DNA from 2 places in the Bacillus sp. AFS017336 genome. Region 2 is predicted to be linked to the other one. Evidence: predicted binding sites of a transcription regulator. Region 2 holds the regulator's gene; the other holds the start of a gene.
The links. The regulator NrdR, encoded in region 2, represses ribonucleotide reductase genes. The targets are predictions, from matches to a motif close to AACACNATATATNGTGTT.
Positions count from the first base shown of each region.

Region 1: nrdI (class Ib ribonucleoside-diphosphate reductase assembly flavoprotein NrdI) is a predicted target of NrdR. The motif match lies at 2,466-2,483, and genes of this name have one in related genera.

Region 1 is NZ_NUCO01000021.1:136,543-140,764, reverse strand. Features, by position in the region: partial or broken gene CN601_RS12455 (ribonucleotide reductase large subunit) at 1-449, opposite strand, end outside; partial or broken gene CN601_RS12450 (ribonucleotide reductase N-terminal alpha domain-containing protein) at 912-2,039, opposite strand; gene nrdI (class Ib ribonucleoside-diphosphate reductase assembly flavoprotein NrdI) at 2,026-2,385, opposite strand; gene CN601_RS12440 (hypothetical protein) at 2,754-2,948, opposite strand; gene CN601_RS12435 (spore germination protein GerW family protein) at 3,063-3,371, opposite strand; gene CN601_RS12430 (YkvS family protein) at 3,548-3,733, shown strand; gene CN601_RS27520 (DUF6254 family protein) at 3,946-4,056, opposite strand.
Region 2 is NZ_NUCO01000137.1:20,320-24,541, reverse strand. Features, by position in the region: gene CN601_RS23190 (glyceraldehyde-3-phosphate dehydrogenase) at 1-844, shown strand, start outside; gene speD (adenosylmethionine decarboxylase) at 1,479-1,865, shown strand; gene nrdR (transcriptional regulator NrdR) at 2,107-2,577, shown strand; gene CN601_RS23175 (replication initiation and membrane attachment family protein) at 2,614-4,044, shown strand; gene dnaI (primosomal protein DnaI) at 4,059-4,222, shown strand, end outside.

The DNA of each region.
Region 1 (4,222 bases), on a different contig from region 2:
GTATACTTTTCAAAATAAGTACCTTTCGCATATTCACTCTTTTTGAAATCCTTAAATGTTTTACCTGTTTCCTTAGCAATTAACATACTTTTTTCGATTGAATAAAAGTTAACCATCATAAAGAATGTATTCGCAAAATCTTTTGCCTCAGCACCTTCATATGCAATGCCATTTTTCGCAAAAAATCCATGCAAATTCATTGCACCTAAACCAACTGAATGAAGCTCTTCATTTGCTTTTTTTACAGTAGGTGCATTTTCTATTTCTGTCATATCTGCTACGGCTGTTAAAGCTTCTATACCAACATGGACAGATTCTCTAATCGCTTTATTTTCCATTACATTTACGATGTTTAAAGATCCTAAGTTACAATTCACATCACGTTTGATTAAGTCTTCTTCACCATAGTTATTGATAACTGATGTTTCTTGAAGTTGAAAGATTTCTGTCTCTTATATTCGACTAGGTTCGCTACAACCTAACCCGTTCTCTTATGAACTGCTACATGTCACCATGCAGGATAGACTATATCATCACCTTCAGCTCAACCTGGTAAGGTGCTCTGCTTTTCCACTCGCTTTTTGAGTGTACTCTACTCGCTTCTTCACTGGAGTTTTTCATCCAGCTATGCTTTCGATAGTCGTTAGGCATTTACTTATTTTAATTTTTTTAGAAAGTCTCTTATAGGTAGGAAATTTATTGTAGTCATATCGGCTGATTAAGATAACTGCTGAAATTCCTATATATATTACTAGATTTTTATACTGAAATTAAAAACACTTCATTAAAAAACCTATAAGACACTACCCAATTAAAATAAGATTTAGCACGGTGGATTACCTCTATATTAAGGCTTCTCCCGTTTAACAGAGTTTTCGACTAGAATTTCTTCTAGAAGGTGCTAGCTATTAACACAAATTAGACATTTTTATGTCGCCAATATCTTTTAATGCATGCTGCTCATTCGCGTTACTTTTATACATTAAATATGGATAGCCAGATTCTAACTGAATCGCAGCAATTTTTACTAAAAGGTCTCGTGCATTTAAATCTAGTTTTTTCTTTTTAATGCGATCATTATTTACTAATTCTTCATATCTTTCATCGATATCAAAATCATCTAAATGAATTCCATACTCTTTGTACACTGTATATGGAGCAAATACGTAGAATGGTTCATTTTTCTCTGCTAGTTCAAAGAATTTATTTGGAACAATTAATCCGATTGAAAGTGACTGAATTCTACTTTTCTCATCGGCATTGATTTTTTTTGTATCAAGAAATTCAACTACGTCCCAGTGGAAAATATTTAAATAGGTTGCACCAGCACCTTTACGTTGTCCAAGCTGGTTAGCATACGAAAACGAATCTTCTAATAGCTTCATTACAGGAACAACACCACTTGCAGCGTTATCAATTTCCTTTATTTGTTCTCCACGTGCTCTAAGCTTCGATAAATTAAGTGCAACACCACCGCCGATTTTTGATAGCTGCATTGCTGTATTAATCTGAAATCCTATCGAATTTAAACTATCATCCATTTCTAATAAGAAACATGATACTAACTCGCCTCTTCTACTTCTTCCAGCATTTAAGAATGTTGGAGTAGCTGGTTGATAGTTTTGTTGAATCATCATGTTCGCTAACTTCAATGCTTTCTCAATATTGCCTCTTCCTAAATATAGTGCAACGATCGCAATTCGATCTTCGTAGCCCTCTAAATAGTACTTACCATCATTTGTTTTTAATGCGTAGTCTTTAAAGTATTTTGAAGCTGCCATATATGATTGAAAAGTGAATCCTGCATTGTAAACTAACTCATATAATTTTTCTATTTCATCAAAGGAGTATTCTAACTCAACATTATAATAATAGTTTTCTTGAATCATATAATTTAAGCGTTCTTTCAAAGAAGAAAACTGAATTTTTTTATCTTCAACTTCTTTTAAAAAACAAAGAAGTGCTTCTTTATCTTTTGCGAGATCAAAAAAACCATCTTTTTTAATCGTCAATTCATTATTAAGCTCAATATGTCTCAAGCTTTTCCACTCCCTCAATAAAATATTGTACATCTCGACTTGTCCCTGACAGTTCAAACTTTGATAACACTGGCACTTGATAGTCTGATGCTATTTTATCTGCACTTGCTGCAAAAGAATCTCCCCAGTTTTTATTACCACTTGCACTGACTGCTTTTAAATATTCCGAATTACTACTTAAAAAAGTATTTACGGTTTCAGGTACATTACCAAATCCTGTTGTATAGGTTACGAGAATATACGGTTCTTCAATTTTTAATCCATCCTTTATTTGGATTGACGGCATTCTAATTTTATTGACAAAACGTTTAACATTACCCGTCATTGAACTGTAAACTATCACCATATTATCACCCTCGTTCATATGTAAGAATATTGAAAATACTTATATTATATACCTACATATTGTATTACCTTTTTAGAACAAACACAATATATAGGTGCTGAAATTAGAAAATAAACATTTCGACAATATATCTCGAAATGAAACAATATATGAAATTTAACAAATTATGGGGGATAGTGCAATAATGTGTAAAACGATTTTTTTGTCAAATGGAGTCATTAACATTTCACAAAAAAAGTACTCATTAACGCCTTGCGAAATAAGAAAAAAAGCTTAAAAAACTTTTTTTTTTCGCAAACTTTTAATGAGTACTTGAATAAAATAATATAATTTTTAATATTTTTTGCCTAATAATTTAGCACATTGTTTTAACTTCTGGCTTCTTCCAAATATGTATAAGTCACATCGCCTCCGTGTTTAGCAATACCACGAAAGTGCTTAAAATCGTCTCGACTAACGATTATTTGTCTAAAAGCTAAAAAATCATCTTTCTTAATATGAATTTCTGAGATCTCACCATTAACTAGTTGATCTATTACTTGTAAAAATTCGTTTTGTTCCATCTTCTCACCCTTTATTATTAGATCAGGGTTCAAGAAAAAATCATTTTTTAATTTCTTCCTGCCCTTCACCGCTTTCATAAAGTTAACATTAACAAAGAATGTACTTATTGGAAACTAAAAAGTTACGTCCAGAATTTTTTCTGAAACAGCTAAATTCATATTTTTATTATTTACTAAAATTACATCTGTTTTTCCATCCATTATAACTAAGAATGCCTTAGGAATAACTTCAACACCAGTTCCTACACTAGCAAATTCAAAGGATGAATGCGCTTCACCAAGAACGACAATCATTTCAAAAAATGGTATTAAAATAACTTTATCAAAATATAAAATCGGATCTCCAATAAGTGTATTACTGCTAACTAAATCCTTTATTTCATTTGAAATTTCAACTTCAAACTCTTCAAACCAATCTTTCAACGAACTAACCTCCTGAAAGTGCTAACAACCATTTTTACCTATCAAAAGGTTTTTAAACATAATTTCTTATGAAAATAGACATAATTGTAAAAAAATTTCAATTTTCTCTTTACCTTTAAACCGTTTTCATGCATTATAGAAGGTGTCAAGTCAAAACTTTGTTAGGAGATATGCTCATGAAAATTGCAGAAGCAGGAAATATCATTGAGTTTAAACAGGGGTTAAAAGGTAGAGTTCAAAAAGTTAATAAAAATTCTGTCATTGTTGACATATCCATAATGGAAAACTTCAGAGATTTAGAAATGGAACCGCTAACAGTTGTAAACCATAAAAATTATAAAATAGTAATAGCAGCAGAATAGATTAAATTAGTAGAATCTACTTATATTCACAAATTAAAAGGTACAATCTACATAGTTTATCATTCTATTAAAATTTAATTAAAACTCTTTTTTAAATCAGTCTCAGGTCCCGTGTATATCACGGGACTTTTTTTTATGATTACAAGTGAAAATATAATTAGTGGCAATTCAGGTAAATACTGGAACCATTTACTCTTTAGAAAAGGAGATGGCTATTTTGTTTCTTTGTCCAATTCTTTAAAAGATTTTACTTTATCGTGTGGATTATGGTTCGACTTTCTTTCATTCCAAAATCGTTCCTTTTCTTTTTTTGATTTTGTCATTATTATCACTCCTTAGGATAAGATCTTTCTCGCTATCTTATCATTTCACAAAAATGATCAATCTATGTAATGAGATCGAAACAATTCAAGGAAGATGTAGCAACCTGTTGATGGTATGCATTTAAAAGATTGAAAATTCAGATTAAGTCACACTAGCACTAAATTA
Region 2 (4,222 bases):
AAACGCAGATCATTTAATCGTTGATGGAAAGCGTGTGGAACTAATTAGCGAAAGAAATCCTGAGTTACTTCCATGGAACGAGCTAAATGTTGATATAGTTATAGAAGCAACAGGTAAATTTAATGATGCTGAAAAAGCAAAAATGCACATTACTGCTGGAGCACAAAAAGTAATTTTAACTGCACCTGGTAAAAATGAAGATATTACAGTAGTAATTGGAGTAAATGATGATCAATTAGATTTAGAAAAACATCACATCATTTCAAATGCATCATGTACTACAAACTGTTTAGCGCCAGTTGTAAAAGTACTTGATGAGCAATTCGGTATTGTAAACGGCTTGATGACAACAGTTCATTCATTTACAAATGATCAAAAAAATATCGATAATCCACATAAGGATTTACGTCGTGCACGTGCTTGTAGCCAGTCAATTATTCCAACAACTACAGGTGCAGCTAAAGCATTATCAAAAGTACTTCCACACTTAAATGGAAAATTACATGGTATGGCTTTACGTGTTCCTACTCCAAACGTTTCTCTTGTTGACTTAGTTGTTGATTTAAAGAGAGAAGTAACAGTTGAGGATATCAATGAAGTATTTGAAACAGCATCAAAAGGTTCAATGAGCGGAATTGTTGAATACTGCAATGAGCCATTAGTATCAATTGATTTTAATACAAATACACATTCTGCGATTATTGATGCTCTTTCTACTATGGTAATCGATGGTACAAAAGTAAAAGTATTAGCTTGGTACGATAATGAGTGGGGCTATTCAAGACGTGTAGTTGACTTAGTGTCAATCGTAGCATCAAAAATAAAAAAGCTTGAAACGGTTTAAAAATTAAAAGATAGTACTGAACATATAAAATTATGTAAACGAATACAAAAGGCTAACTAGTTAATCTGGTTAGTCTTTTTGAAGTTGTATGATAATTAAAAGTGTCATACTAATGTTCTGTTTTACTGAATATATTTGTGACTTTATATGCAAGAAAGAACGTCTGCCGGGTATTTAGGCTTCCTGCATTTCTTTGGGGAATCGAGTGCCTTTCGTTCCAATCAACAAGTCTTATTTTAAACACTTTTTATTCATAATTTGACTAAAGATTAGTACGGCATAATATATTTAAAAAAGGAGTCTATAAAGAGGAATGAAGTTTTAAGAATGCACCAATCTTCTACACTTAAACCCTTTATGGTTTCCTTTTTGTTGCATTGAAATAATAGTAGCGCCAATGGATCTTCTATATTTTCCTGACCCAATTTCTTCACAATTAATCCAGTAAATAACAAAAAAATAAAATTTATCTTGCAATTCAAATTTAAAGAAAGTATACTAACTTTCGTGAACTTCTAAAAGTATAACTAATTACTTAAAGGGTTAGGACCTCTTTGGACTAACTTTCCCCCGTGGTAGTTGATCATACTTTCGCAATAGAAGTCATGACAAATTATTTAAGGGGGAAATGAATATGGATACTATGGGTCGTCACGTCATTTCAGAATTATGGGGATGCAATACAGAAAAATTAAATGATATGAAATTTATTGAGGAAACTTTTGTTGATGCTGCGTTACGCTCTGGTGCAGAAGTTCGTGAAGTTGCTTTTCACAAGTTCGCTCCTCATGGCGTTAGTGGTGTCGTAATCATTTCAGAATCACACTTAACTATTCACAGTTTTCCTGAGCATGGTTATGCAAGTATTGATGTTTACACTTGCGGTGATAGAATTGATCCAAATGTAGCTGCAAACTTTATCGCTGAAGCTTTAGAAGCTGATACTCGCGAAAACGTTGAGCTACCAAGAGGAATGGGTCCCATTCAAGTTAATAATGTAAAAGTTGTAAACGGTAACTAAAAAGAATTGAGAGAGGTGATTTTTCATCTCTCTTTTTTGTTTTCTTTCTAACTAATTTAATTAATATTGTATTTAAATAGACGTTTATGGAATGAACTAGCTTTGCATAGTGAAAAATATTTGCAAGAACTAGGTCTTTGTGACATTTTAGAAATAAACTTTAGTTTATTTTGAATTTGTTATAGTATAGAGTTATAATAATACGTTTAAACAATTTAGTGTTTGGAGTTGAACTATAACGATGAGATGTCCAACGTGTAACTTTAATGGGACAAGAGTACTTGATAGTAGACCAGTTGATGAAGGTCGTTCAATTAGAAGAAGACGTGAATGTGAAGAATGTCAGCATCGTTTTACAACTTTTGAGCGAGTTGAAGATAATCCTATTTTAGTTGTAAAAAAAGAGGGAGCTCGTGAAGAATTTAGTAAAGATAAGATGCTAAGGGGACTGATTAAAGCATGTGAGAAACGCCCTGTCTCTTTATCTCAGCTAGAGGACATTATTCATAGCATTGAAAAAGAACTGAAAAATAGTGGAACATCTGAAGTTCCAAGTGAAGTTCTAGGAGAAATGGTCATGGAGCATTTATCAAAGGTTGATGAAGTTGCGTACGTACGATTCGCGTCTGTTTATCGTCAATTTAAAGATATTAATGTATTCATTGATGAATTAAAAGATTTAATTAGCAAAGAGCGAGGTAAAGACGAATAATACTTCGCTCTTTTGATACAAGAAAGGAAGGTTTGAATGTCTATTGATAAGCAACATTGGATGGATGTTCTCCCTGCGGATCCTTATACTGTAACGGCAGCAGGCTATTTACATAATTTTCATAGACAAGTTTTGACGATGTTGTATCAGCCGATTATTGGCAGTCAAGCTTTAAGTTTATATATGACACTGTGGGGTGAATGTGAGCAAACGGACCTCCATCCCAATACATTAACACATCATTCATTAATGCTTGGAATGAAAAATAATTTAAAATCAATTTATGAACAAAGATTAATCCTTGAAGGAATTGGCTTACTTAAAGTTTATGAAGGGTTTGAAAACAGTACGAAAAAGCTTCTTTATGAGCTTCAATCTCCGCTAGATCCTCATTCTTTTTTCGAAGATCCTATTCTAAATATCTTTCTGTTTAAAACAATTGGGAAAACACAATATCAACGAACAAAAAACTTTTTTAGTAGACAAGCATTTTCGAAAGATGGCTTTCGTGAGATATCTAGGTCGTTTGATTCAGTATTTCAAACCATTACGGTAGAGCAATTAAATGAAATTCAGCAAAGTAACGATCTTTCCACTTCAAATGATACGAAAATATTACAAGACAGTCAGTCTGTTAAAATTTCTGTGAAAATGGAAGAGTTTGACTATGACTTATTTTTAGACGGTCTCTCAGATTCGTTTGTTCCGAAACGATCATTTACTTCAGACGTAAAAGAAACCATTTTAAAACTTGCATTTTTATATGGAATAAATCCTATTCAGATGAAAACAATTGTAATGCGTTCACTAAATGAAGAAAATAAAATTAATATAGAGACACTTCGATTAGAAGCAAGAGATTGGTACCAATTCCAGCATCACGAAGCTTTACCTACGATTGTTGAAAAGGTTCAGCCAATTCAACATAGACAAATGGGGAATGAACAGCCAACAACTCAAGAAGAAAAATTAATTCATTGCTTTGAAACAATATCTCCTCGTCAATATTTAAAGGAGATATCTGGTGGAGCTGAACCAAGTGAAGCTGATTTGAAGATAATTGAAGAAATTATGATTGAACAAAAACTTCTACCTGGCGTAGCGAATGTGTTAATCGACTATGTAATGATTCGTTTAGATAAAAAACTTTCTAAAAATTACGTTATTAAGATTGCCAGTCACTGGGCACGAAAAGGTGTAACAACAGTTAAACAAGCCATGGATCTTGCTCGCAAAGAGTTTGAAGAAACTAAACAAAGTGCAACTGCTGCTAAAACGCGAACTAATAATAGACGTAATAAAGCAATTCGAACTGAAATTGTACCTGATTGGCTTCAACCGAATACAACGACTGAAGTACCAAAAGATTCAGTAGCAAAGAAAAGCACAAATGATTCTTCGATAGATGAAGAACGAAAACGACTAGAAAAAGAACTAGAAATGTTTAAAAATAAAAAGAAACGGTAAATGGGGGGACATAAGTGGAACCAATTCAAAACGCATTTAGTGCATTAATGAAGAATAAACAATTCCAGGACACATTTCAAAAAATGCAACAAGAAGTCCGTAGTCACCCAAAAATTGTTTCGTTTTTAAATGAGCATAGAACTGAAATTACGGATAAAATGATTGATAGTAGCTTAAT